Regions from separate parts of the Pseudoalteromonas sp. J2K-J979 genome, predicted to be linked through region 2. Evidence: predicted binding sites of a transcription regulator. Region 2 holds the regulator's gene; the other holds the start of a gene.
The links. The regulator LexA, encoded in region 2, represses DNA repair genes until DNA is damaged. The targets are predictions, from matches to a motif close to TACTGTATNNNNATACAGTA.
Positions count from the first base shown of each region.

Region 1 (15,226 bases), on a different replicon from region 2:
CGATTCAGTGCATGGCGTTTGGGCCCATGATGTATCTCATGATGACAACAATGTGATTGTTGATGGACAGATCATTCGTGTGACTCAGAATAAAGCGATTGATGACACCGATTGGTCTGAATGTGATTTGGTCATTGAAGCATCTGGTAAAATGAAGACAACCGAATTACTGCAAGCTTACTTAAACCAAGGTGTTAAAAAAGTCGTGGTCACTGCGCCAGTGAAAGAAGAAGGAGTGCTCAATGTGGTGATGGGAGTGAACGACCACCTTTATGATGCTAATCAACATACCATAGTCACAGCCGCTTCTTGTACGACAAACTGCTTAGCACCGGTAGTGAAGGTGTTACAGGATAAAATCGGCATCAAACATGGTTCAATGACAACCATTCACGATATTACTAATACTCAAACTATTTTAGATGCACCACATAAAGACTTACGTAGAGCGCGTGCATGTGGCATGAGCCTAATCCCAACCACTACAGGTTCGGCAACAGCAATTACTCATATTTTCCCCGAGCTAAAAGGCAAGTTAAATGGTCATGCGGTACGTGTACCCCTTGCTAATGCGTCAATTACTGATTGTGTGTTTGAAGTTGAACGCCCGACTACCGCGGATGAAATCAACACTTGGATGAAAGAAGCGGCTGAGGGCGAATTAAAAGGTATTCTTGGCTATGAAGAAAAGCCACTTGTGTCTATCGACTACAAAACAGACCCTCGCTCTAGCATTGTTGATGCGCTTTCAACCATGGTGGTCAACAACACGCAATTAAAAATGTATTTATGGTATGACAATGAGTGGGGATACGCCAATAGAACGGCTGAGCTTGCTCGCAAAGTCGGTCTATCAATTAAAGGATAATCTAATACTATGAAACGCTTGGCATCATTATCAGACGATATTAAGCAGTATCTTGTTGTAACAGGTAATTATTGGGCATTTACCTTAACCGATGGTGCACTACGCATGTTAGTGGTGCTTCATTTTCATGCGTTAGGGTATAGCCCGCTTAGCATAGCGATGTTGTTCTTGTTTTATGAAATCTTTGGCGTTGTGACTAATTTAGTTGGCGGCTTCTTAGGTGCGCGTTTAGGGCTAAATAAAACCATGAACATCGGCTTAGCTATTCAAATTATCGCTTTGCTGATGTTAGCTGTTCCCGCTGAATGGTTAACTGTTGTGTATGTAATGATCGCCCAAGCGCTGTCAGGTATTGCTAAAGATTTAAATAAAATGAGCGCTAAAAGCTCGATTAAAATGTTGGTAACTGCTGGGCAAGAAGGTACCTTGTTTAAATGGGTAGCAGTATTAACAGGCTCTAAAAATGCTCTCAAAGGCGTTGGCTTTTTTTTAGGTGGCCTACTGCTAACTTGGATATCGTTTAAAGGTGCCATGTTGCTGATGGCTAGCGTATTGGCACTTGTGTGGTGTTACAGCCTTTACGCTTTAAAAAGTGATTTAGGAAAAGCTAAAAACAAACCTAAGTTTACCGACATTTTTTCAAAGAGTCGGGCAATTAATATTCTGTCGGCTGCACGGCTATTCTTATTTGGCGCTCGCGATGTCTGGTTTGTTGTTGCTTTACCTGTCTTTTTATCGCAAACCTTTGGTTGGGATCATTGGACGGTCGGTGGGTTCTTGGCACTTTGGGTGATTGGTTACGGTATTGTGCAATCTATCGCACCTAAACTTATTAAATTCAATGATAACGTTTCTCCTGCAACAGAAACCGTAAAATGGGCAAGTTTATTGGCACTGATCACATTCGGTATTACCTTATCTTTATTATTTAATTGGCAAGTGCAAACTCTCCTCATTGCTGGCCTGATGGCATTTGGCATACTGTTCGCAATTAACTCGTCATTGCACAGTTATTTGATTGTTAGCATGGCTGATGCCGATGGTGTGTCTCTTGATGTAGGCTTTTACTACATGGCAAATGCGATGGGGCGTTTGATTGGGACTGTTTTATCGGGCTGGGTTTTTCAGCTATACGGGTTAGCGGCTTGTTTGGCAATCTCGTTTATATTTATTGCATTTGCGGGGTTAATTTCAACAAAATTAGATAAAGAAGGTCGCGTGTAGAAAAATGGCTAACAGACAACTCAGATCTTGAGCGTAATTTTCATTGAATACGCTGCACTAGACAACCCAGAGAGGGCAGATCTTTGTAAATAAGGTTTTTGAACCGACGAAGGTTGGTTATTTTATTCGGGTGCTTGCACGCTTAGCCCTTTGTATGTCGGCTATGTGTGCAATGCCAACACCGATGAGCTCACTCCAATAATGACAAGTTATACAGTGTTAGTCGTCAGCGACCCTTTTTAATTGTTAACATCATATCAATTCTTACAGTTTAACTTGTGCCTATTGCGCCATAAATAATGGGGTAGCTGTTAATTGCGTGATTCTGATATTTAAACTCGACCGAATGAGTAATGCGATTTATACTGTGTAAATATACAGTGTTTGAGTGTGGTGTTATGCGTGTTATTCCTATTTATATTGAAGCGGGGATCACTGGTTTTGAATCGCCTGCGGCAGAATATAAAGAGCTTGGGTTATCATTAGATCAGTTGTTGATCTCTCATCCAAATGCAACATTTATAGGGTTGGCTTCGGGTCATTCAATGCAAGATATCGGCATTTTTGACCGTGATTTACTGATTGTTGATCGGGCTGAACCCGTTCAGCAAGGTGATATTATTGTGGCAAACTTTAATGGCTGCTTTGTGTGTAAAATTCTCGATAAAGCGAACCGACAGTTATTATCTGCGTCGAGCGTATTTCCTCCTGTGATGCTGACTAGCCATGATGAATTTCAAATAGAAGGTGTGGTGACTCGTTCGATTCGTATTCATAAATCAACCCGAGAGTTGTTAGATTGTTTGCGTTAGTGGATGCCGTGGCTTTTTATGCCAGTGCTGAAAAAGTATTTGATCCCAGTATTCGAAAAAAGCCTGTGGTGGTGTTAACTAATAACGATGGTTGCATTTGCGCGGTGTGTCCCATTGCTCGTCAATTAAATGTGCCAAAATTTTTGCCTTACTTTCAGGTTAAGGATTACTTGGCGCAGCATCAAGTTATTGTGCGTTCATCCAATTATGAGCTTTATGCCGATTTAAGTGAGCGGATGATGAATGTGATTGCTGAATTTGGTGATAATCAGCATGTGTATTCGATTGATGAAGCTTTCTTAGAGTTTAAAGGGTATCAGCATTGTATTTCGGATTGGATGGAATATGGGCAACGTATTCGTAGACGTGTTTGGCGCGAAACAAAGCTGCCTGTTGGTGTGGGGTTTGGCCCAACAGCCACATTAGCCAAAGCGGCAAATCATGCCGCAAAAAAGTTGGAGGGCTTTGCTGGTGTGGCCATCATTAATAATGAAGCCACTCGTAAAACAATTTTGACTCGTATGGCGGTGACCGATGTTTGGGGAGTAGGGCGTCGATTAGGTAAGCGGCTGAACTTAATGAGAGTCGATAATGCATGGCAATTAGCACAGCAGCCACCGAAGCGGATTAGACAACAATTTGGTGTGGTGATGGAGCGAGTGGTCGCAGAGTTAAATGGTGAAACTTGTTTAGGCTGGGATGAAGTCCCACAACTCAAAAAAGAGGTATTTTCGACTCGCAGTTTTGGAGAACGAATAAACGATTATCAAGCTTTACGAACGGCATTGATGAATCATAGTGCAACGGTGGCAAGAAAGTTGCGAAAACAACACTCATTAGCGAAACAATTGTTGATATTTGCGAGTAGCTCTGCGCATCAGGAGCCGTATTATAAAAAAAGCCTCGTCCACCAATTTGAGGTTGCAACAGCGAATACGCACACATTCGCAGAAGCCGTAGATCGTGCGCTTACGGTGATATACCAGCCAAATATTCAGTTTTATAAATGTGGCATTGGGGCGATAGAATTAATTAGCGAGCATTGTTACCAAGATGATTTATTTACGCAACATGATGAAAATGAGCCTTTAATGCGCTGTATCGATGGGATTAACCAACGTTTTGGCCAAGATACGTTAGTTAGTGCATCACAGCAGATGCGGACAAATTGGCATATGAAACGCGACTTTTTGTCACCTCACTACACGACCCGCTGGCAAGACTTACCGAAAATTCAATGTTAACAGCGTGTGTGCTACCAGCTGACTATACTTAAATATTATTCGTGGTTGGAAAACAGAATATGCGCCCATTTATTGTATGTGTGCTACTTGTGTGCAGTACAGCACTGAATGCGTCACCTACATCACTCGCTCAGCAAGTTCATGAAATTACATGGATGACCGAAGACTACCCGCCTTATAATTATATTGAAAATGGACGCATAACGGGGATCACCATAGAGAGATTATTGGCCATGTTTGACCACATGAAGATTAATTTTTCACGTGATGATATTGATATTTACCCATGGCCCCGTGCTTATCGATATTTAGAAAACAAACCAAAGCGATGTTTGTTTTCGATGACTTACACAGCAGAAAGAGCAAAAAAATTTTATTTTGTTGGGCCTATTGTGACTAACCGAATTTCACTCATTGCCCTCGATGATGGTCGGTATGAACAGTTGCCTACTGAACAATTAAAAATAGGGGTAGTAAAAAATGATATTGGTCATATTTTACTGCGAGAACAGGGAATGAGTGATGAACATTTTGTGTTTTTAAATACTGGATTTGAGATGGTGAAAATGCTGTCGCTCGAACGGGTTGATGCAATTGCTTACGGAGAAAGCATTGCTCACTTTCAGTTTAAACGTGCTGGTATCACCACATCGAAATATCATGTGGTCAATGTGTTAAAAGAGTCTTATCTGGGTTTTGCATGCAATAAAGCCGTGGATAAAAGCCTGATAGAAGCGATGCAGCAGGCATTAGATCACATCAATCAAGCCCCTGTACAAACTGTATTCTAAATAAGGCGCACTGGTACTTACGTTCGTGGGACTTGGGATAAGAACACTGGACAGCATTATTACTTTATTTTGCTTGTTGGAGTAAACGGTCTAAATGATTGGCAAAATTTTGTCTGTCCGTTTGGCTTAATGGAGCGGGGCCACCGGTTTGAATGCCACTTGACCGCAAAGTATCCATAAAGTCACGGACATTTAAACGAGACTTTATGTTTTCAGTGGTGAATAATTCACCCCGATGACTCAGTGCTGCAGCTCCTTTTGTAATCACTTCGTCAGCTAATGGGATATCACTGGTGATAACTAAATCTCCGGGCTGGCAGCGCTTCACAATTTCATTGTCTGCTACATCGAACCCTGCACCGACCTGTAATGTTTTGATATATAAAGAAGGGGGAATGTTTAGTGCTTGGTTAGCGACTAAGGTTGTTTCACGTTTTGTACGAACAGCGGCGCGGTAAAGAATATCTTTGATTACTGTTGGACAGGCATCAGCATCGACCCAAATTTTCATAACTTTTTAATGGTTGTGCAGAGAATTCATACAGAAGATCATGCGCTTTGTAAGAGAAATTGTAAAGAAATAACGCGAAACGGGTGGGACAACAAACCAGTCGATTAATAAAACTACTGGTACAATGAGCAGAAATGAAATTTCATATTTTTGTAATATTATCAACAAACAAGCATTAATATAGAGTGTAGCTAATTTAGGTAAGAAACAAGGGGATTTAATTTGGGATACCCTTTGACTGTTCGGCAAAGTTATATATAATGTGTCTTGTCTGAAAGTAAGTCTAGTATTTATGCACACCATTTTGATGTTTTATTTACAGTACCGATGTCCTGTTTTTAAAAAAGTAATGGCAGCACTTCCAGCCGAATTGTCTCAATAATGAGACTTTATTATTTTTGATTTAATAGGATAAGATTATGTCTACAACTACTACTGGTACAGTTAAATGGTTCAACGAGTCTAAAGGTTTTGGTTTCATCGAGCAAGAAAATGGTCCTGACGTTTTCGCTCACTTCCGTGCTATCACTGGTACTGGTTTCAAAACACTTGTTGAAGGCCAAAAAGTTCAGTTCAAAGTAACTCAAGGTCAAAAAGGTCCTCAAGCTGAGGAAATCGTAGTACTTTAATTAGTACTCGACTAAACCAATTGGGTTTAGACCTTCAGGCTTAAATGCTTGAACTAAAAAGGCGATACTGAAAAGTATGGCCTTTTTTGTATTTTAGCTACCATAAAAGAGACGTTATGTTACACATTACCGCGAACATTGTAATTGCCGAGTGGGAATTGGAGTTTTCCGCTATTCGTGCACAAGGCGCGGGCGGTCAAAATGTCAACAAAGTATCCAGTGCCATCCACCTTCGTTTTGATATACAGCGCTCATCACTTCCTGCTTTTTATAAAGAACGGTTACTTGCTTATTCAGATAGCCGGATCAGTAAAGAAGGGGTAATAATTATTAAGGCGCAACAATATCGTGATCAAGCTAAAAATAAGCAAGATTCACTTGAACGATTAAGACAATTGATTAGCGAAGCAACCAAAGTTGAAAAAGTGCGTCGTAACACTAAACCAACACGTAACTCACAAAAAAGACGCATGGATAAAAAAACACAAAAGAGTCAAACCAAAGCCTTGCGCGGTGCAATTCGTTTTTAAAACAAAGGAATAAAGCAGGAAAAAAAGCATAAGTCTGTTAATCTTACACATAGTATAGATTTTTTCATCGAGCCCCAGTATGTGCTGGTGTATTTGTAAGGTGAGTCAGGCTGCGTGTCAGAAACCAAATCAATAATACCCAACCACCTCATTAAAGCCATTATTCTGGGGCTGATAGGTGGAGGGATCAACCTACTGCCATTTTATTTTTTATCAAGTACTGAGTTTCTATTTGGGCAAGCTTTTGCTTTGTATGTCTTGCTTATTTATGGCCCCCGCTATGGCTTTATCACTGGTTTTATCGCCGCTAATTTTTTATGGTTGAAGTGGGATCATGCCTGGCCTGCAATCCCATTTTTAATGGAGATACTCTGGTTAACTTATTTTAGTATTAAACGCCGGCAGCCTTTACTGGGCTGGGGGATTGTCTTTTGGTTGGTCATCGGTTTGCCGATCTTAGCGTTAATAGGATATTGGCTACGCGAAATCCCGCCCTTAGGCTTGTTAACCGCCTTAGTAAAGTACTTATTAAATGCGATTGTATGTTTAGCAATTGCTGATGTTATTGGCTTTTATTCAAAACATTTTTATTCTAATTCTGAATTTAAAACGCCACTCGTACGTTTGTTACGCTATACGGTGAGCGTGTTAGTGGGCTTGTCACTATTAGTGATTACCGTAATTTTAATTAACTATAACCATCAAAATGTAGAAACACATGTCCGTTCGCAATTAAAAGTGAAAGCAAAAGACATTGCGTTAGGTGTTGAACGGTATTTACATGAGCATGTCACAGCAATTAATATCCAAGCACAAGCCGTCGTAAATGGCTTAAATACACAGCAAGCATTAAATAGTTTAATACAATATTATCCTGCTTTTTTAACGAGTTTAGCGACGAATAAAGTAGGGAACGTCACAGCAGCTGCACCTGAGGTTTTTTTAAAGAAGCTTGATGGCCAGCTTCTGAGTGTGGCAGATCGACCTTATTTTATTCAAGCATATAAACATCCAGATACTTATGTATCTTCAGCATTTGAAGGGCGTGGCTTTGGTAATGACCCGATTGTTGCTATTTCAAAAGGCGTTTTTAAAGAAGATGAATTTCAAGGTGTCATAGAAGGGTCGCTAAATCTAGAAGCGTTTGCTGCCTTTAAACCGCAGTTGTTTGATCATAGTGTAGAATTACTGATTATTGATAGCAAAAACCAAGTCGTATACCAATCTAAAAATCTACAACATCAGGTGCTTGATACACTCACAGAAAAAGTGTTAGCTGCATTTTCCAACACCGTAAATAGCCCGATATTTATCGATAATGAAATGAATTCATACTACAGCACCATAGAACACACAGCACATTATAATTGGCAGGTAGTGTTAATGTTAGATAAATCTCATATTGATATTCTAGCTGCGTGGTCATGGTTGAAGGCGATGTTAGTTATGGCATTAGTCACTTCATTAGTGGTTGTGTTTATTATGCGTTTGAGCCGATGGTTGGTCTCACCAATAGAGTCATTGAGTAATCAGATGCATACCTTTGACCCACACCAACGTACACCGCTCGAGAAAAAAACACCGCAAAGTTGGCAAGAAATAGACGCCTTGCATCAACAATTTACACAAATGGCTCAAAGCTTACATATTAGTTTTACAGAGTTAGAAAAATCAAACCATGAAAATGAGCAGCTCAACCACAAGCTAAGTGAATTTAACCATGAATTAGCGATTGAAGTTGAAAAGAAAACCTTTGAACTGATGCAAAGTGTGCAATCAGCTGAGCAAGCAAATAAAGCTAAATCTATTTTCTTAGCGAATATGAGCCATGAGATCCGAACACCGATGAATGGCATTATTGGGATGATCAATATTTTGTTAAAGGACAAACAGTTACCCGAAGATATACAAGAAAAACTAACTTTAACGCATAATTCAGCTCAAGTATTGATGTTGATCCTAAACGATATTTTAGACTTTTCAAAAATTGAAGCAGGGCAGCTTGAATTAGAAAGTAAGCCATTTGATTTAGTTAAAGTGTTTGAAGACTCAGCAAATATGTTTCGCATTTCTTCATTACAAGCAGGGGTGACGTTACAAGTAGAAGGGATGGATTCGTTACCGACCAAAGTAGTGAGTGATTCCGTTCGTTTACGTCAAATTATTACCAATCTATTAACCAATGCAGGAAAATTTACCGCAGAAGGCGAAGTGATCATACGCGCTGCCTATGATAAAGAAGTCTTAACATTCAGTGTCAGTGACACAGGGATCGGTATTGCAGCTGCAAAGCAAAGTCAGTTGTTTAGTGAGTTTAGTCAGGCTGATGTTTCGACCACGCGTGAGTATGGTGGTACAGGACTGGGTCTTGCAATTTGTTTGCGTTTAGCACGACTTTTTGGCGGCGATATTGCGCTAGAAAGCCAAGTAGGAGTAGGGAGCTGTTTCACGGTCACTTTACCAATGAAACAAGCCAAGAACTTACCTGTTAACAGGCTTGAAACAGGAGAATTAAATTTAACAGGCCGGACAATGTTACTTGTTGAAGATAACCCCATCAATCAACTCGTGGCCCGAACTATGTTGGAAGCGGTTGGTGCAAACGTTGACTTAGCTGAAAATGGTGAACAAGCACTTAGGTTACAACAATCAAATGGTTATGAGCTCATCTTAATGGATTGCCAAATGCCGGTGATGGATGGTTATACTACGACTAAAGAGATGCGGCTAAATACTTCAAAATATGGTCATCCCATTATAGTGGCACTCACAGCTAACGCGTTTATAGAAGATCAGCAAGCTTGTTTTGATGTGGGTATGAATGATTTTGTGAGTAAGCCAATAGACGAAGCCGTATTACATAAAGTATTAAAGAAATGGTTAAGTGATAAGAACTAAAACTCGTCAATCAAGCATGAAAAAAGCCGCATCCTGCGGCTTTGGTTACAACTGTTAGAAGGTACAATAATAATTTATTAAATTGATTCTAGGGCAATTTTAACCATTTCATTGAATGTGTTTTGGCGTTCTTCAGCCGGTGTCGCTTCACCGGTAATAACATGATCACTCACGGTGAATAATGCCATCGCTTTTACGCCATATTCAGCTGCTACGCCGTATAAACCTGCTGTTTCCATATCTACCGCTAAGACCCCTAATTTATCTAAATCGGCATAGAAAGTAGAATCAGCTTGATAAAATGTATCGGTCGTAAAAACATTACCCACTTTAACATTAACGCCCAAGTTACGAGCGGCATTCACGCCATTTTCAAGTAAGCCAAAATCAGCAATCGCGGCAAAGTCATAGCCACGAACACGGGAACGGTTTACGTTTGAGTCAGTGCTAGCACCTTGTGCAAAGATCACATCGCGGATCTTAATATCTGAACCGATCCCACCACAGGTACCAATACGGATAAGGTTTTTAACGTTATAGCTGCAAATTAATTCGCGGGCATAAATCGACATCGATGGGATACCCATTCCAGATGCCATGATACTGACGGGTTTTCCTTTATATGTGCCAGTAAAACCGAACATATTACGCACACCTGTGACTTGTTTTGCGTCATCAAGAAAATTTTCGGCGATGTACTTGGCACGTAACGGATCGCCAGGCATTAAAACTGTTTCGGCAAAATCGCCTACAGTTGCGTTGATGTGAGGAGTGCTCATGAAAACTATCCTGTTAATTTGCTTTATTAAGAGATTGAGCGAAACTTTCGCCATATTCCATTGCAGGTAAATCAAACCACTGGGCAAGGGTCTGTCCTATGTCTGCAAAACTGTTCCGTTCACCCAAGTCGATGGGTAACATACCTTTTTGATATGCTAAAACGGGCACATATTCACGAGTATGATCGGTACCTGGCCAGGTAGGATCACAACCATGGTCGGCAGTGATGATTAAAACATCATCCTCGCCTAATAAATTCATCAGTGTTGGTAAGTAAGCATCAAATTGAGCTAATGCTTCGGCGTAACCCACAGCATTGCGGCGATGGCCAAATTTTTCATCAAAATCAACGAGGTTTGTAAACACTATGCTGTTTTTTTCTGCTTGACTAAACACTTCAGTAGTTTTTTCTAGTAGGTTGATTAACCCTGAGGCTTTGTGTTTTTCAGTAATGCCTTGATGTGCATAAATATCTGATATTTTACCTATGCTAATCACTTGGCCACCGGCTTGTTTAAGCTTATCAAGCACGGTTGGGGCAGGAGGAAGCACAGCATAATCACGTCGATTACCCGTTCGAGCAAATTCGTTGGCTGTTTCGCCTAAAAATGGACGAGCAATTACACGGCCTATGTTCATTTCATCGAACAATTGGCGTGCGATTTCACACACTTCGTAAAGCTTATCAAGCCCAAAATGTGTTTCGTGCGCGGCAATTTGAAAGACAGAGTCGGTTGAGGTATAGCAAATAGGCTTGCCGGTACGAATGTGCTCTTCACCTAGTTGTTCTAAAATCGTGGTGCCAGAGGCGTGACAATTCCCTAAAATTCCCGGAATATTGGCACGCTTTACCAGTTCGTTAATAAACTCGTCGGCAAAACAGGGAACGGTTTGTGGGAAATATCCCCAATCAAACAAGACCGGCACCCCTGCCATCTCCCAGTGACCAGACGGGGTATCTTTGCCTGTTGAGAGCTCTTTGGCATAACCAAAAGCGGCAATCGGTGCAGGAGCTGATGCTATTTGACAGACAGTGCCGCTGGCACGCTGACAAGCTTCAATCAAGCCAAGTTTTGCCAAGTTAGGTAGCGCAAGTTTGTGACCAGTTTCACCATGATAAGCGGCAAGCAAATGAGCGAAGGTATTAGCACCTGTATCGCCAAACAAATGCGCGTCAGGAGCAGCACCAATGCCCAAACTGTCCGCCATTAAAATTAATGCTCTTGCCATGCTTATCCTTAAAAGGGAAATTTGCTGTTTGCTTACTGTAAGTAGTTCAGTATAGCTAAAGTTTATTGCTTATCGATTGCAGTCAGAGTCTTGGCACTGACGATAATCATCTACAAAAGAAACTCTTGTCTGAAAGCTTCAATTACATTACTACTTTATGATGTTGTTGATTTTGTCGTACAGGACATTTGTCCTGTTTGTCATGGGGCAAAAACGATAAATTTGCCGCTTTAAAATAGTCAATTGAGATTCTTTTTTTCTTTTTTGGTATTGTTTAGCTACTTTTTGTTAACTTCTCTTAGGTGTGAATACTTGTGACTCGAACTATTATAGCGATTGCTGGTGCATCAGCGTCTGGTAAATCCCTGTTTAGCCAAACAATTTATAATGAGTTAGTTAATGAACTAGAGCCCGGTGCGATTGCAATTATCGAAGAAGACGCTTATTACCGCGATCAGTCTCATTTACCGTTTGCCCATCGTACTCAAACTAATTATGACCACCCAGAAGCATTCGAACACGAATTGATGCTAACCCATTTGAATCAGCTTCGTCAGGGGCAAGCAGTAGAAGTGCCGATTTATGATTATGGTCAACATACGCGCAGTGATAAAACCCGTCGTGTCTCTCCGGCCAAAATTTTAATCGTTGAAGGAATATTATTATTATCAGATCCAAAGCTATGTGATGAATTTAATATTAAGGTGTTTATTGATACACCACTTGATATCTGTTTGATGCGCCGCATGAAACGAGATATGGAAGAACGAGGCAGAAGCTTACAATCTGTCATTGATCAGTATAAATCGACGGTCAGACCGATGTTTTATCAATTTATTGAGCCGTCAAAACATAGCTCAGACCTTGTGGTCACACGTGGTGGCAAAAACCGTGTCGCGATTGACATCATCAAAAGTAAAATAAAACAACTTTTACAACAATAATAATAGGTTTTTATAAATGACTACGTTCATGAGTTTAGTTGGCATTGTATCGTTGCTATTGGTCGCCTTTGCTGCTTCGACTAATCGTAAGGCAATCAGTTTAAGAACTGTGGGTATTGCATTTGCAATGCAGTTTGTAATTGGTGGGTTTGTCTTATTTTTTGAAGCCGGTAAAAATGCGTTGGTTGCCATGTCTGCAGCGGTGTCGTCGGTGATTGGTTATGCCAATGATGGGATTGGTTTTTTGTTTGGTTCGTTAGCCAATCAAGATACGCTAGGGTTTGTATTTGCGATTCAGGTGCTGCCAGTTATTGTGTTTTTCTCGGCGTTGGTCGCAGTACTTTACCATATCGGTATCATGGATTGGATAATCAGAATTTTAGGTGGCGCACTACAAAAATTACTTAAAACGTCACGCACAGAGTCATTATCGGCAACGGCCAATATTTTCGTGGGTCAAACAGAAGCGCCCCTCATCGTGAAACCTTTTATTGCCTCGATGACCAAGTCTGAGCTTTTTGCTGTAATGGTAGGCGGTTTAGCCACGGTGGCAGGCTCAGTGATGGCTGGTTATGTAATCATTGGTGTTGAGTTGAAATACCTGATTGCAGCCAGCTTTATGGCCGCTCCAGGTGGTTTTTTAATGGCAAAAATGATGGTGCCAGAAACTGAAAATCCAAAAGATACGCTAGCGGATATCGATGAGAATGAAGATAAACCTGTTAATGTCATCGATGCAGCGGCATCAGGCGCAGCCAATGGTATGCACTTAGCGCTCAATGTTGGTGCGATGTTACTCGCATTTGTTGCATTAATCGCTTTACTTAACGGATTGTTAGGTGGCATTGGTGGCTGGTTTGATCACCCAACGCTGACATTACAAGAGATTTTAGGTTATGTATTTGCACCAGTAGCATGGTTACTGGGTGTACCGTGGAATGAAGCCATTATTGCAGGGAGCTTCATTGGGCAAAAATTAGTCGTAAATGAGTTTGTCGCTTATTTAGACTTCATTAATTATCGCGATACGTTAAGCGCGCATACACAAGCAATCGTTACGTTTGCACTGTGTGGATTTGCTAACTTATCATCGATAGCAATACTACTAGGCGGACTGGGTGGCATGGCACCTAGTCGTCGCAAGGATATCGCCCGCCTAGGGCTCAGAGCGGTCATGGCAGGGTCTATGGCTAATCTGATGAGTGCCGCCATCGCCGGCTTTTTCCTATCGCTAGGATAAGGTCAGCTATGTTAAGGACATTTAATGACAATTAGAACGATTCCAACATTAGATATATCGCGTTTAAATTCCGATAAAACTAATTTTGTTGCCGAGTTAGGCAAAGGGTACAGTGAGTTTGGCTTTTGTGGCATTGTTGGTCACGGTATCGATACGCAACTGGTCGCTAAAGCATACGAAGCAATTCGTACGTTGTTTGCGTTGCCGCAAGATGTTAAAGAGCAATACAGTGCGATTAATATTGGTGGCGCACGTGGCTACACTGGTTTGGGTATCGAAAAGGCAAAAGATAACCCTCATCCAGATTTAAAAGAGTTTTGGCATGTAGGTCGAGAGCTAGAACAAACGCTGAAAATTGAGGGACTTTATCCCAATGTATGGCCTGTTGAAGTGCCACAGTTTAAAGCGGATGTATATGCTTTATACGAAGCGCTAGATGAATTAGGTCGCCAAGTTTTATCAGCTTTGGCTCTGTATTTAGGCCAAGACGAAGACTATTTTGACGATAAAATTGACCATGGTAATTCGATTTTACGTCCACTTCATTATCCGCCTATTTTAGATGGAGAAACGCCAGCTGTGCGAGCAGGCGCGCATGAAGATATAAACTTTATTACACTGCTTGTCGGTTCTGAGGAGGCTGGTTTGGAAGTCCTCACTCGAGATGGTGAGTATATTCCAGTGACAACAATCCCAGGCACGATTGTTGTGAATATCGGGGATATGCTGCAAAGGTTGACGAATAATGTGCTACCGTCAACAACCCATCGTGTGGTTAATCCACCGGGTGATGCGGCCAAACACAGCCGATTCTCAGTGCCGTTTTTCTTACACCCAAACCCAGAGTTTATGATTGAAACTTTGGCAACGTGTGTGACTGAGGATAATCCTAATCGATATCCACAGCCAATTTCGTCAAATGATTATTTGACTGAACGCTTAATTGAGATTGGTTTAATTAAGTGATCCCGAAAGGGAATGTCTAAGTCTTAAGGGGTTAAGACCGACAAAAAATTTGAACGATACTAGAGCAAAGGGCCTAATTAGGCCCTTTTTTTATCTTTGTTTTTCATAATATATTCAGTGACTCCTAAAAAAGTGAGGCGGGGGAGCATTCACTGCTAAACTTAATTAGGTAAATTTTTTGACAGTTTTTTACTTTTGTTCATTACGCCATCGTAATAATTTCCCATCAACATTTTGTGTTCTTCTTTATATCGACGCAGCTGCGCTTCATATTGCTGGTTGAGTTGATTCGCTTTATCAAAATCATTTTTTAAATGCATTAAATCAGCGGCTTGTTTATTAAATAGGGTGTTTATTTTATGCTGCTGTTCTTCACTAAGCTTGAGCGACTGATGAAGCTGTTGATTGCGTTCATTTAAATCGCGGCAGTGATGATGTAGTACTTTGTGGCTCATTTGTAGCTCTTCGAGCTCATTATTTAATTCAATGTTTTGTTGTTCAAGCTGAGCCTGCTCATGAATGGCCGAGGGTGAAAGATGGGCTTGTTGATTGAGCAGTG
Region 1 is NZ_CM200282.1:352,561-367,786, reverse strand. Features, by position in the region: gene AC3KVK_RS18105 (ArsJ-associated glyceraldehyde-3-phosphate dehydrogenase) at 1-868, shown strand, start outside; gene arsJ (organoarsenical effux MFS transporter ArsJ) at 878-2,092, shown strand; gene AC3KVK_RS18095 (S24 family peptidase) at 2,491-2,904, shown strand; gene AC3KVK_RS18090 (Y-family DNA polymerase) at 2,892-4,148, shown strand; gene AC3KVK_RS18085 (substrate-binding periplasmic protein) at 4,208-4,939, shown strand; gene AC3KVK_RS18080 (YaiI/YqxD family protein) at 5,004-5,450, opposite strand; gene AC3KVK_RS18075 (cold-shock protein) at 5,870-6,079, shown strand; gene arfB (alternative ribosome rescue aminoacyl-tRNA hydrolase ArfB) at 6,196-6,609, shown strand; gene AC3KVK_RS18065 (ATP-binding protein) at 6,724-9,507, shown strand; gene deoD (purine-nucleoside phosphorylase) at 9,585-10,286, opposite strand; gene AC3KVK_RS18055 (phosphopentomutase) at 10,300-11,517, opposite strand; gene udk (uridine kinase) at 11,832-12,461, shown strand; gene AC3KVK_RS18045 (NupC/NupG family nucleoside CNT transporter) at 12,478-13,701, shown strand; gene AC3KVK_RS18040 (isopenicillin N synthase family dioxygenase) at 13,726-14,667, shown strand; gene AC3KVK_RS18035 (hypothetical protein) at 14,829-15,226, opposite strand, start outside.
Region 1: the regulator LexA is predicted to act here: its motif matches at 2,456-2,475, upstream of AC3KVK_RS18095 (S24 family peptidase).

Region 2 (15,226 bases):
GCCAACTCTAAGTTTGTTGTATAAGTTGTAGTTAATTTTTCCAGCATTCCACGCTGATGACTTGGGTTTTTATGAAAGTCATCTACACAAGTTCCAATTAAGTTCGCAACACTGAATTTAGGTAGAACAGTACGAAGCTGAGCCTCATTAGCGCTTAACATTTCAACTACTGCTTTATTCGTATAAACAATATTGAGATCTGCATCCGCCATCATTACATTGGCTTTACAAACTTGAAGTGCACTAGCAATTCGAGCATTATTCGCTGCCTCTTCTTTAGCCAATGATTCAGCTTTTAGGCGTTCAGTTTTATCATCCCACTCTACAACAGTACCTAATCTGTCTCCATCATCAGAAAATACGGGAGTCGCTATTAATCCAAAAGTAAAACCTGCTACCTTAATGTCTGTTCTATACACAGAGTTAAGCGATTTGAGTAACCCTCTTTGATGTGCTGGGTTGACATGAAAATCATCAATACACGTGCCTATTACATTATCGATATCAAATTTTGGTAGAACCGTTCTGAGCTTCTCTTGATTTCCTCGCAGCATTTCCTCTACAGCTTGGTTTATATAAACAATATTTAAATCGTTATCTGCCATCATCACATTTGCTTGACAAACATCCAATGCGCTTGAAATTCTAGCGCTCTTAGCAAGTAGTTCCTGCTCGCGATTTTGTGCTGCAACTTCTTCGGTAAGATCTTGCCATTCAACGACCGTGCCTAGGCGCTCACCAGCGTCAGAAAACAAAGGAGTTGCAATTAAGCTAAATGTAAGGCCTGATAGTTCAAGCTTAGTTTTATATGGCTGTTGTAAGGACTGTAATAGACCTCTCTGATGACTGGGTGTTTTATGGAATTGATCTACGCATGTCCCAACTAGTGAAGAGACATTTAAGCTCGGAACGACTGTTCGCAATTGGCTTTCGTTGCTTTGCAGCATATTTACAACTGATTTATTCACATAAGTGATCGTGCAGTCACTATCTGCTAGCATCACATTTGCTTGGCAAACATCTAGTGCTTTTAACAAACTTTCAACTGATGCCTTTGTATCACTCGGTTTATCAGCGATAACTTGGCAGAATGGTTTCATCGCTTTAAAAAAAGCAGGAAATGGGCTGTGGTTAAGCTCGCTCAAAGATTCGAAATCTTTCTCTTTCAAAAGTGGAATAGCCTCTTCTACTACGCCTAGCTTTTCAGTAATTTGCTCAACTGTTTTATACAAAAACATCATTGCACCAACCGTAGCTATACTGAATACAAGTATTGCAATAATTGATGATTGTCCCATTACCACACCAGCAAGCTGCAAACTCACAATAAATGAGATCAATACAACCGAGGTCGCGATCAGCAGCTTATTCAACACTTTTGCCTTTGAATTGACAGTTTCCATCTTGCCCCCTTGCGGAAAGATCAACTAATTAATAACAACTTCTTGTTTTATTTCATTTGTGAGGTTTAGTACGCGCTCTAACTTAAGTAGCACGACCATTTTTTCTCCAACATTAACTAAGCCATGAACAAATTCTGCATTGTCACTGCGGTTAATATCGGGTACATCCGTTGCTTGCTCTTCCGCTATGCTATAAACATCTGATACCGCATCTACTACTAAACCCATAATTTTAGCTCCCTGCGCAAGCTCTACTTTAACTACGATGACGACAGTTAAAGGTCCGTAGTCAGCGACTTTTAAACCAAATCGTAATCGCAAGTCGATAATAGGCACTATAGTCCCTCTTAAGTTAATCGCGCCTTTTACATAACAAGGAGAATTCGGAATGGCGGTAATTTCTTCCCAGCCTCTTATTTCTTGTACAGTTAAGATATCCACACCATATTCTTCTTCATCCATAATGAAAGTTAGAAACTGACGAATTGACGTATCTTCTTTTGATAATGCATCCGACTCTAAAGTAGAATCATCCATTTAATGCGCCTCCACACCATCAATCACTAATTCTTGTCTTCCTGCTTTTTTTAATCCAGCAAGCTTAATAAGGCCTGTAATATCAACAATCAGTGAGACTCGCCCATCACCCAAGATAGTCGCACCAGATACTCCTTCAACTTTTTGATAGTTAGCTTCTAAACTTTTTATAACAACTTGTTGCTGAGCTAAAAGATCATCGACTAACAAACCTACTTTTTGGTTATCACTTTCAACAACAACAAGTAACCCTTTTTCTAAGTCTTCGATGGCACCACGGTGATTGAAAATTTGATGGAGACGTAAAATAGGGACGTATTCATCACGAAGTCTGAGTACATCTAATCCCCCCCCGACACTATTCACTTTTTTGATATCAACTTGCAGAGATTCAACAATAGAAATTAGCGGTATGATATAAGTATGCTGCCCAACCGTGACTAACTGACCATCCAAAATAGCTAATGTTAGCGGTAAGCGGATAGTGAATGTTGAACCGACCCCTTGCTCTGAAGTGACTTCGATCGATCCATTTAAAGCTTGAATATTCCTTCGAACGACATCCATCCCTACACCGCGCCCTGAAATATCACTTACTTCATCAGCTGTTGAAAAACCAGGCATAAAAATAAGCTCATTTATTTTGTCATCACTAAGCTCATCAGTTTCTGAAATTAGGCCATTTTGGAGGGCTTTACTGCGGATTTTGTGGGTATTTAAGCCATTACCATCATCCATGATTTCGATAACAATGTTGCCACCTTGATGAAAAGCATTCAGGGTGACCTTACCTACAGGATCTTTTCCTGCCTCTTCTCGCACATCTGGTTTTTCTAAACCATGGTCTAGAGAATTCCTAACTAAGTGAACCATTGGGTCAGAAATTTTCTCCATCACTGTTTTATCTAATTCAGTTTGCTCGCCAAGCAATTTAAGCTCAACTTGCTTACCTAATTTTTGCGATGTGTCCCTTACTAGTCTTGGGAATCGGCTAAAAACAAAACTAATTGGAAGCATTCGGATCCGCATAACACTCTCTTGCAGATCGCGAGTATTATGTGCAAGCTGCGCTAATCCTTCTTGAAGGGCCATCAACTTATGATCTGTCATCTCACCTTCACCAAGCTGAGTTAGCATGGCTTGTGTAATCACTAACTCACCAACCATATTGATCAAGGAGTCAACTTTATCAATACTGACTCGAATTGATGTAGATTCAGCTGTTTTTGCGACAGGCTTAGCTATTTCAACTTCGGCCTTAACTTCTTTTTTGCCTTCGGTTTTTTTCGTTGGCTGTGACTTTCCTTCTGGAACTGATGCTACAGGTACCTCGACCTGATCATCATCTTCAAACAACCCACCACATACCGTAATAGAAATTTCTGCATCATCTTCAACCCACTCAAACACTTCCTTTATTCTACTTTCCGATTCTGTCGTTTCTAAATAAAAAGTCCACGCGAGATAACAATCATCAGGCTGCATATCATGAATATCAAAAATACCATCGAGATTTGCTTTTACTTCAAGCTGACCCAGTTCTGATAGTTCACTAATCATAAATAAAGGCTCGTTTCCTGTTTTAAACAGGTGGTGAAGTGGTTTAAATATGATCTCAAAAGTGTCTAGTGATGAAGGCCCGCCTTGAGCTTGTTGCAAAAGCACTGAAGGTGCGGCAGACTGAGCTGAGGGTTGCTCATTATTAAGTATACTTTCAAACTCCTGCCTTAAAGCAATAGATTGAGATAAATCAGGTTCTTGCTCAGCTTGCAGAGCAGATAAAAGTAAGCGAAGGCAGTCTACAGACTGTAAAAGTAGGTTCACATGTTCCGGTTCAAGTGCACGCCGGCCATCGCGGATCTGATCTAATAAAGTTTCAAGAACATGTGTAAAATCAGCAACTGAAGAAAATCCAAACGTACCACTGCCACCTTTAATAGAGTGAGCAGCTCTAAAAATAGTATTGATAGTTTCTGAGTCTAGATCTCCGGGCTGTAAATTTAACAGCTCTGATTCCATGCTATCTAACCCTTCAAAGCTTTCTTCAAAAAAAACTTCAAAAAATTGGCTGAGATCGATACTCATAACATCTCCTTGTTAACGAATAACTTTCTTAATAACCGCCAATAACTGCTCTGGGTTAAATGGTTTGACAATCCAACCTGTGGCGCCAGCGGCTTTACCCTCTGTCTTTTTGTCTAAACCTGATTCTGTCGTCAGCATTAACATCGGGGTAAATTTATATTCAGGTAAACCTCTTAACTCTCTGATCAAAGTGATGCCATCCATAATCGGCATATTGACGTCTGAAATAATCGCATCAAATGAGTTTTGCTTAGCAATCGCTAAAGCTTCACTGCCATCTTTAGCCTCTGTAACATCAAAGCCTGCTTTTTTTAACGTAAAGCCAACCATCTGACGCATTGACGCAGAATCATCGACTGCCAAGATTTTTTTCATATCGACCTCATTTATACGTGTTCAAGTGATAAAAACTCATTTACCCCTAGGGTCTTAGCTGAGGATAGTAACGCTTTACTATTACCATGCCATTGAATGTGATGATCTGTGGAGTGCAAATGTTTTTGAAGAGCGCATAACATTTGTATTGAAGCAGTGTCAGCTTGAGTAACCTTGCTGATATCTAAAACAATATCACCACCATCATTCAACAAGCCAATTATTGATTGATAGAAAGTACTGATATTGTTAATCACAAGCTCTTCTGGCAACTGATACATATATGTTCAATCCTTGGATATCATCTAATAAAAAGCTTAGCCGCAGTTAACCGATTTGCCACATTTAGGCATGCTTTTTTTAATTTAATTAGAAGATTAGCTTTGAAGAGGAACAAAAAACCCAGTTAGAAATAAACTTTCCTAACTGGGTAACAAGCAGTGAAATCGGTTAATTTATTTTACTATGTGTTTAAAGTCAGTAATTAGAGAAGCTGTATTAATGGTGGGGATCTCACCGGCTTTGAATTCAGGTTTAAAAATAGCTTTTAATTTCCCTTCTGGCGAAACTAACGCTATGGAAGCACTATGATCAACGCTGTAATTTGTTAAATTTTCATCTGCCATCGCATACATTAAACCGAGATCTCTAACGAAGGGGAAAAGAGCTTTATGCTCCGCAGTCGCACCAATAAATTCAGGATCAAAATAATCGGTATATTGGCGCAACTTTTCTGCTGTATCTCTAGCTGGATCAACCGATATTAACCAAACTTTAATGTCATATTCACCTTGAAGTGACGACTTTACATATTTTAGTTTTGAAAGCGTCATCGGGCAGATATCTGGGCAGCTTGTGTAACCAAGAAACAATAAATTCCACCCGCCTAAAAACGCATCATTACTAATTTCTTCTTTATTTTTATTTATCAAAATAAAAGGTTTAAGCGTTCGTGGTTGCTCATAGACCAACGCATCTGTTTTGATCTCATCTTCTTTACAACCCAAAAGAAAAAGCAATAAGGTTAGAATTAAAACAATTTTTTTCATTAAAGGAACCATTTATCTAAAAATAAACCTATAAATAATAACATCAATTGCACAATTGAATATTTAAATAAATTCATTGCAGTCCCTTGATTAGCAAACCATTTCAATTGGATGGCCTTGAGGATAAACACCCCATTTAACATAATGGAGATAACCAGATATAGCCAACCTGACATACCGATTAAATATGGAATAACGCAAACCACACTAAGTAGGATTGAGTATAATAGTACACATGTTTTGCAAAAATCGATCCCATGAGTAACAGGAAGCATGGGGATATTAGCCCTTGCATAATCATCTTTGCGATGGATAGCTAACGCCCAAAAATGCGGAGGAGTCCAAGTAAAAATAATCATTACAAGTAACCAAGGTTCTGCTGCTAGTTGGCCAGTCTCAGACACCCAACCTAGTAACGGTGGCATCGCTCCTGCCAACCCACCGATTACGATATTTTGTGGTGTCGCTCGCTTTAAAAACATTGTATAAACAAAAGCATACCCTACTAAAGCCAATAAAGTTAAAACAGCAGCTAATACGTTTGAGAAAATACATAAAGCGAAAAATCCAACAGTGCCTATTAAGATAGAAAATAACACTGCATGTACTTCTGATATTCGCCCTTTAACTAAAGGTCTATGGCGAGTCCTAGCCATTTCGCTATCAATCCCACTATCAACAACATGATTGATAACAGCGGCACTACTAGCGAGTAAGCCAATACCAAATAAACTCATAAATTGTTGAAAAAGTGTTCTTTTAGAGATTAATTCTGGCGCCAGAGCTATTCCTACGAGCGCTGTTAAAACCAATAATGCAACGACTTTAATTTTACAAAGCACCAAATAATCTTTTGCTAAATCAATAACTTGATAGATGTTTGTTTTTACTTTTTCACTATACGATATTGCAGCCATCAAATATCCCCTTCTAACAACGTGACTTAACGTAATAACACAGACGAACAACACTTAAGAGCAAAAAAGCAGCCATAATATTATGCGCCAATGCAATTGAGATTGGGAATTGCCACATAATTAATAAAACCCCCAAAGATAATTGGGCGCTCAATGCAATCAGAACGGTTAAAACACAATCCTTTATTTTCCTTGAGTAACAATTTCGCCATAACTGAAACAACGTTAATAAAATCACAACACTTGTAATTACAGCCCAAATTCTGTGCAGAAAATGAATTGACATCCGACTATCTGCCGATAGAACACCATATTCATAAGTACTTTGCGCCAACGGTAAGTGAAAGACATCAAAAAATGAAAAACGCACCAAGGTATCGGGACCACATAATGGGAAATCAGCACAATGAGGAGCAGCATAATTAGCAGCCAGCCAACCTCCTAAAGCGATTTGTATAATCAACACCCAGAGAGCAATTATGCACATGCTTCCAAATCGCTTCGCTCCTGCATCGCCGCCCGGTATAGATTGACTAGTTATTCGCAGATAAAGCAAACCTGTCAGGCTGAAAATAGCAAACCCACCAAGTAAATGCCCCATAACAATTAATGGCTGTAATTGCATCGTGACGGTCAGCATCCCAAGCGTAGCCTGAAATATTACAAGTAAGACCAAAAAAATAGGCAAACGCAGCGGTGTAAGTTCTTTTTTATTAATGTGCGCGGCCCAAATAGCAATAGCCAAAATAAAAAGCCCTAATGCACCCGCAAAATAACGATGAATCATCTCTTTCCATGCTTTTGCCGTTTCAATTACCATCCCTGGGAAATTTTCAGCCACGATGTCAGCATGAATTTCATGGTGTGGAACGCTCAAAAATCCATAACACCCAGGCCAATCTGGGCAGCCTAACCCTGCGTCACTCAAACGAGTATATGCACCTAAGCCAACAACGCAGATTGAAAATAAACAGCAAATCAACACTAATTTTTTATATTTTTTTATCATGTTAATGATCCCTATTTAACTACTTCGCGCAAACTTCAATAACTTCTTAATATCTGTCAGTAACCCTTTAAATACGACTTCTTCACCACTGCCACTCGATAGTGGGTACTCCAAAACAATTAACCCCATATGGTCAACCAAGTAAATTGAGCCTTCACTTAAATTACGGAATGGTGCTTGAACTACCTCAACTTTATTAGTTATTGTTTGTTCATTACTTAAGAGAACTACACCTACATACTCATTATGCTTTCCTAATGCTAGATGAACTTTATTAACTGAATCAACCACCAATGAGCACTGCTCTTGGCATCCTTCTGGCGCCATGACGGCAATAGACCAAAGTTTCCTTTCTGGAACTTGCCAATCACTTATTATGATATTTTCTTTAACTAGCACACCATTATTGACTGTTGACTGAGGGATCCAATTACTTTGTAGAAATAAAAAAGCACTGATAATTGGGGTGATAAAACAAATACAGAATAAATAAACCACCACTTTTTTACTCATGTCTGTCCCTTACTTTTGATGCAAACACAAAAACTATTATTGCCGCTATACCAATTAAACCCCATTGCAATGCATAAGCTTTATGCTTTTGTGGAGTCATCACTACAGGCTTATAATGTGGCTTAATGTTAAGAATTGACTCTTCAGCGTATGCCATAAATGGTAATAAGAGTTCGCTCGATTGTTTTGCCAGTTTATCAAGATCAATATATTGAATTCTTTTTGGCCAATACAGTGATATTTCTTGCTCATGCGCCAGATAAAAACCAGCGAGATCTCCTTGTTTAATTTGAACTCTGATGCTGATATCTGTATCGGGAAGCTCTACAGACGGTAAGGAATTTCGATTAAAATCAGTAGGGATCCACCCCAAATTTACTAGCAGTTTTTTAGGTTCATTCGCTATTTCTATCATAGCCAAAACGTCATATCCCACCTGACCATTGAGTACCCGATTATCTAACAACCAATATTTATTCTGAGTTAAAGAGCCCTTCAGATGAACAATGAGCCCTGTTTTATTCCAATCTGCAGGCATCAACTGAATAGCTTCCCACTTCAACTCCCCTAAACTTGCCTTATCTGCTAGGTAATTCAATGTCAGTTGCTTTTCGGATGCGCGATAATATTGCCACCTAGCAAGTCCACCACAAGATAAGGCTATTAATAAAGTGATTAATAGTGCTATAAATGAGAAGTGAAATGACTGATGAAGCAATCTTATATCCATAAACACCTTTGGAAAGCCCATGGTAATCAAGCTAATTATTATTTTGTTATTATTGTTTATTCTATTTAGTCTTTTTAAAGCACTGCTAATAATGATACGCGCCGATCCAAAAGCACCTTCAATGTCCAAATACCTAGGTCGGCGTGTATTTACATCTGTTTTAATTTTAGTCGGTATTTTAGCCGCGATATCTTTGGGTTGGATAAGCCCTAATCAAAATCCATTTATAAAACATAAACAAACACAAACAGACATAACCACACTACGTCCACAAAATGCCAATACCAAGCCGCAGCTTGGAAAGCAAAATGGTTCTCGCAAGTGAAGTGCCCCTTATAAATACGTAATAACACAATAAATAAAATGAGCGTACCTAGAGTTACATGCAAGCCATGAAAGCCTGTCAATAAAAAGAAGGTATTTCCATAAATACCCGCATCAAGAGTCAGCCCTAAGTCTTGATATGCATGAACATATTCTTCTATTTGTAAGCCTAAAAAAATCACACCTAATACAACCGTTAGAGCTAAAAAAAGTTTTAATTGAGTGCGATTGTCTTTTTCTAAAGCTTGATGAGCAAAATGAATCGTTATTGATGAAGTTAGTAAGATAATGGTATTTATCAATGGTAAACCTGTCCATGGCATTGCCTGAGTTGTCTCGCCTGCTGGCGTTGTCACTAAAGGCCAAACAGCCTCAAAAGTCGGCCAAAGTAGTTCATGGGTCATTGCATTATTACTGGCCCCACCCAACCAAGGGACTGACAATACTCGGGCGTAAAATAAAGCCCCAAAAAATGCAGCAAAAAACATCACCTCAGAAAAAATAAACCAACTCATACCTTGTCGGAAAGAGCGATCCATCTGTTTCGAATAAAGCCCAGAAGCAGACTCATCAATCACATTTTTAAACCAACCGTATAGCATGTAAATGATGGTCGCTATACCTACATATAGCAGATACTGAGTTAACCCTGACGCTTCTTCTTTTGTCGAATTGATGACCGTACTCGCTGCACCAAGCGCGATAAAAAACATCCCAACTGCACCGACTATCGGCCAATGGCTTTGTGATGGGACGTAATATGTTTCATATTCTGGTTTCATTCACAGTCTCCTTAGTTGAGGCAGTTACTGCTTGCTGAATTTGCTCGCTGATATCAAAAACAGTATAGGATAAAGTTATTTCTTCAAACTTGTGTGGTAACGCTGTATCAACATAAAACATAAGTGGAAGCTCCGCCATTTCACCTGCTGATAAGGGCTGTTGATTAAAACAAAAACACTCAATTTTATGGAGGTATTTAGCTGCTAAGCCTGGGGAGACTGATGGAACCGCCTGTAAAACACGATCTGTATCACTAATATTTTTAGCCTTAAATACAACCTTATGCATCGCTCCTGGTTGGACTGTAATTCGCTGAGTTTCAGCTGATACTTTAAATGGAGCAGAACCCTGAATATGAGTAATAAAGCCCACATCAACTAACCGTTTATTATCAATCTCCGCGCTTTGCTCTGCCTCTTCTAAAGACGGTTTGCCATTCAATCCAGTAATGTCACAAAACACGTCATATAGAGGGACGAGAGCAAATGCAAACGCAAACATTCCCGCACATGTAATCAGCAGCTTAAATAACAATTTATTATGTAAAGAAGCCATTATTTTATAACCGGAGGTTTATCAAACGTATGATACGGAGCTGGTGAAGGCACTTCCCATTCGAGTCCATGCGCACCCTCCCATACTCTCGCAGTCGCTTTTTCTCCCCCTTTAATACACTTAATCACAACCCATACAAACAGTAGCTGCGATAGACCAAAAGCAAAACCACCAATACTGATGATTGCATTAAAATCAGCAAATTGAAGAGCGTAATCAGGAATACGTCTTGGCATACCAGCTAGACCAACAAAGTGCATAGGAAAGAAAAGTACATTAACACTTATAAGTGAGAGCCAAAAATGCGCTTGTGCCCACCCTTGGTGATACATGTTGCCTGTCCATTTTGGCAGCCAATAATACGCAGCTGCCATGATAGAAAAAACAGCACCAGTTACGAGAACGTAATGGAAATGCGCAACAACAAAATAAGTATCATGATATTGAAAATCTGCAGGGGTGATTGCCAGCATCAAACCTGAAAACCCTCCTATTGTGAATAGCACAATAAAAGCGATACTAAACAACATCGGGATTTCGAAACTAATTGAACCACGCCACATAGTGGCGACCCAGTTAAAGACCTTAACACCTGTAGGTACCGATATCAGCATCGTGCTATACATAAAAAATAGCTCTCCAGCTAAAGGCATCCCCGTGGTAAACATATGGTGAGCCCATACAATGAAAGATAAAAACGCAATTGAGGCAGTTGCATAGACCATTGAAGCGTAGCCAAACAAAGGTTTACGAGAAAAAGTAGGAACAATGGAAGAGATAATACCAAAAGCGGGCAAAATCATAATATACACTTCTGGATGACCGAAAAACCAAAAGATATGTTGAAACATGACTGGGTCGCCGCCACCCATAGCATTAAAGAAGCTAGTCCCAAAATATTTATCCGTGAGAACCATTGTTACTGCTCCTGCTAAAACAGGCATCACAGCAATTAATAAAAAAGCAGTGATCAACCAAGTCCACACAAACAATGGTAATTTCATCCACGTCATGCCTGGAGCGCGCAAATTTACAATCGTCACAATGACATTAATCGCCCCCATGATAGAACTAATCCCCATAATGTGAACAGCAAACACAAAAAATGCTGTACTATCATTGCTATACGTTGTAGATAGAGGTGCGTAAAAGGTCCAACCGAAATTAGGTCCACCACCTTCCATAAAAAGTGACATGAGTAAAATAGAAAATGCAAAAGGGAGTATCCAGAAACTCCAGTTATTCATTCTAGGAAGCGCCATATCTGGTGCGCCAATCATCATTGGGATCATCCAATTTGCCAACCCCGTAAAAGCAGGCATCACAGCGCCAAAAACCATAATGAGTCCATGTACTGTTGTCATTTGGTTAAAAAAATCAGGTTCAACCAACTGTAATCCAGGCTGAAATAGTTCAGCTCGGATAACCATAGCCATCGCACCGCCGACTAAAAACATAACCAAAGAAAAGATAAGGTACAATGAGCCAATATCTTTGTGGTTTGTTGTAAATAGCCAACGCTTTATTCCACTTGGGGTAGCGTGAGAATCCGAATGTTCATGAGTAAGCGCGGTCATATTATTATTCTTCCTTCATTCTATTCTTTACGTCACTTGGCTGAACAAGATCCCCAGTATTATTTCCCCAGGCATTTCGCTCATAGGTAATAACGGCTGCAAGCTGTTTTAAAGAAAGTTGTTTTACGTAGGCTTGCATAGCCGTACCTGGTTTACCATGCAAAACTATGTCGATATGATCAATGATATCGCCCTTTGCTATAGGACTATCCTTGAGCGCAGGGAATACGCCACCTAGACCTAAACCGGTAACCTGATGACATGCTGCACAACTTGCGATATAAACTTGCTCGCCCAATGTCATTAACTCCTCTTCTGATAATGTCTGGTCTAATAGCTTCAGATCAGCTTGAGCTGCTTGCGCATTTTCTTTTTTCGCATTGTTAAGCCAAGAGTCAAAAGCATCTGGCTCGACGGCTTCGACCACCACTGGCATAAAGCCATGATCTTTCCCACAAAGTTCAGCACATTGACCTCTGTATATTCCAGGCTCGTTTACTCTAGTCCATGCTTCATTTATAAAACCTGGATTCGCATCTTTTTTAACAGCAAAATCAGGGACCCACCATGAGTGGATAACATCATCAGAAGTCATCAAAAAACGAACTTTGCGATTAGTTGGGATAACCAGTGGTTTATCGACTTCAAGTAAATAATTTTCAGTTTTAGTTATATGGTTATTAATTTGGTCTTGTGGTGTAGATAAAATGGAGTAAAAACTTAAGTCATGTTCGATATACTCATAGTGCCATTTCCACTGTGACCCCGTTATCTTGATGGTAATGTCAGCCTTAGATGTATCTTCCATCGCAATAAGGGTTTTCGTCGCAGGAATAGCCATTAAGATTAGAATCAAAAATGGAATGGCGGTCCATAATATTTCAACTTTGGTGCTTTCATGAAACTGTGAAGCAGTCACACCTTTAGACTTACGATGATTGAATAAGGCCCAAAACATAATAGAGAAGACAATAACTCCTATCACACAACAAATTATAAAAATTGTCATATGTAGGTTATAAACATTCTCGCTGATGTCAGTTACACCTGTAGTCATATTGTATTTGCTTTGTGCAAAAACATTAGACGATGTAACAAACATAACGAGCAAGGACATAAAGACCTTACCCATAACACACTCCTTTAGTGAAGAAATTTAAGCACGCCAAATTATTTCTTCATTATTATTATTAACTAGAATCCAATAGATGATTTTTCAATCAGCTGTAGTTGAAAACTAGTCAAGGATGGAGTGTTAAGCAAGAAAGGGGGTGAGAAATATAGCAATAAAAAATAAAGTGCGACAAGCGCACTAAAATAAATACAATTAAATCAGATTGTTAAATATAAATCGAAACAAAAATAACATTAACATCTTTTTTACATCCAATCAGCATTACGAATAACGCCAACCGCAAGCCCTTCAATATCAAGAGCTTCTTCAGACAAATCAACAATTATCGGATTGAACTCTTCGTTTTCAGCATGAAGGTAAACTTTTTTGCCCTTTTGCTCAAAACGCTTGACCGTCACATCCTCGCCGACACGAGCAACAACAACTTGGCCATTTAGTGCAACAGCACATCGATGAACGGCTAACAAATCACCATCCATAATACCAATATCTTTCATGCTCATCCCATCGACTCTTAACAAGAAGTCTGCGGCTGGTTTAAATAACATCGGATCAACTTGGTAATGACTTTCTACATGTTCTTGAGCCAAAATAGGTTCACCAGCAGCAACTTTACCAATTAGTGGTAAACCAAGTTGTTCAGGCTCATCATCTTCGACCAACCTTAAACCTCGACTTGCACCAGGCACCATTTCGATAAAGCCTTTTTTTGCAAGGGCTTTGAGGTGTTCCTCTGCTGCATTTGCACTTTTAAAGCCTAGCGTATTAGCTATTTCAGCGCGTGTAGGAGGCATGCCTGTATCTTTAATAAATACCTTTATTAGCTCTAGTATTTGAGCCTGACGTTTTGTAAGTGGACGCATACACTGGATTTCCATACAGTAAAGATAACTGTAATTATATACAGGGTAAATGAAAGCGCAATATATTATCGACTTTCTCAAACAGATAGTTAAAATAAAAACTCAGACAGCAAAAAGCCCGACTCATTGAGTCGGGCTTTTCTTAATAGGAGCCTGGCGATGTCCTACTCTCACATGGGTAATCCCACACTACCATCGGCGCTGTTTCGTTTCACTACTGAGTTCGGAATGGAGTCAGGTGGGTCCAAAACGCTATTGTCACCAAGCAAAATTTTGCCGCTTTACCGCTTTCGCCGTAAAACTAAATTCGGAAGGCTGATTTTAAAATTGTCTACTTCAGTCTATCTAACTTCTTGCTTATTTATCAGTGCTTCATACAAACCACTTTGGCGTTGTATGGTTAAGCCTCACGGGTAATTAGTATAGGTTAGCTTAACGCCTCGCAGCGCTTCCACATCCTACCTATCAACGTTGTAGTCTCCAACGGCCCTTTAGTGGAGTTAAACTCCAAGTGAGAACTCATCTCGAGGCTCGCTTCGCGCTTAGATGCTTTCAGCGCTTATCGATTCCGAACGTAGCTACCGGGCAGTGCCATTGGCATGACAACCCGAACACCAGCGGTTCGTCCACTCCGGTCCTCTCGTACTAGGAGCAGCCCCTCTCAATTCTCAAACGCCCACGGCAGATAGGGACCGAACTGTCTCACGACGTTCTAAACCCAGCTCGCGTACCACTTTAAATGGCGAACAGCCATACCCTTGGGACCGACTTCAGCCCCAGGATGTGATGAGCCGACATCGAGGTGCCAAACACCGCCGTCGATATGAACTCTTGGGCGGTATCAGCCTGTTATCCCCGGAGTACCTTTTATCCGTTGAGCGATGGCCCTTCCATTCAGAACCACCGGATCACTATGACCTACTTTCGTACCTGCTCGACTTGTCCGTCTCGCAGTTAAGCTTGCTTCTACCATTACACTAACCGTACGATGTCCGACCGTACTTAGCAAACCTTCGTGCTCCTCCGTTACTCTTTGGGAGGAGACCGCCCCAGTCAAACTACCCACCAGGCACTGTCCGCAACCCCGATTAGGGGCCTACGTTAGAACATCAAAACTACAAGGGTGGTATTTCAAGGACGACTCCACAACAACTAGCGTCGCTGCTTCAAAGTCTCCCACCTATCCTACACATGTAGGTTCAATGTTCAGTGCCAAGCTGTAGTAAAGGTTCACGGGGTCTTTCCGTCTAGCCGCGGGTACACAGCATCTTCACTGCGATTTCAATTTCACTGAGTCTCGGGTGGAGACAGCGTGGCCATGGTTACACCATTCGTGCAGGTCGGAACTTACCCGACAAGGAATTTCGCTAC
Region 2 is NZ_CM200281.1:3,316,047-3,331,272, forward strand. Features, by position in the region: gene AC3KVK_RS15150 (methyl-accepting chemotaxis protein) at 1-1,403, opposite strand, end outside; gene AC3KVK_RS15155 (chemotaxis protein CheW) at 1,428-1,940, opposite strand; gene AC3KVK_RS15160 (chemotaxis protein CheA) at 1,941-4,025, opposite strand; gene AC3KVK_RS15165 (response regulator) at 4,038-4,400, opposite strand; gene AC3KVK_RS15170 (STAS domain-containing protein) at 4,412-4,681, opposite strand; gene AC3KVK_RS15175 (SCO family protein) at 4,856-5,449, opposite strand; gene cyoE (heme o synthase) at 5,449-6,366, opposite strand; gene AC3KVK_RS15185 (COX15/CtaA family protein) at 6,380-7,375, opposite strand; gene AC3KVK_RS15190 (redox-active disulfide-containing membrane protein) at 7,391-7,888, opposite strand; gene AC3KVK_RS15195 (SURF1 family protein) at 7,881-8,747, opposite strand; gene AC3KVK_RS15200 (DUF2909 domain-containing protein) at 8,638-8,943, shown strand; gene AC3KVK_RS15205 (cytochrome c oxidase subunit 3) at 8,843-9,724, opposite strand; gene AC3KVK_RS15210 (cytochrome c oxidase assembly protein) at 9,708-10,280, opposite strand; gene ctaD (cytochrome c oxidase subunit I) at 10,280-11,857, opposite strand; gene coxB (cytochrome c oxidase subunit II) at 11,862-12,989, opposite strand; gene lexA (transcriptional repressor LexA) at 13,238-13,855, opposite strand; rRNA gene rrf (5S ribosomal RNA) at 14,007-14,121, opposite strand; rRNA gene AC3KVK_RS15235 (23S ribosomal RNA) at 14,252-15,226, opposite strand, start outside.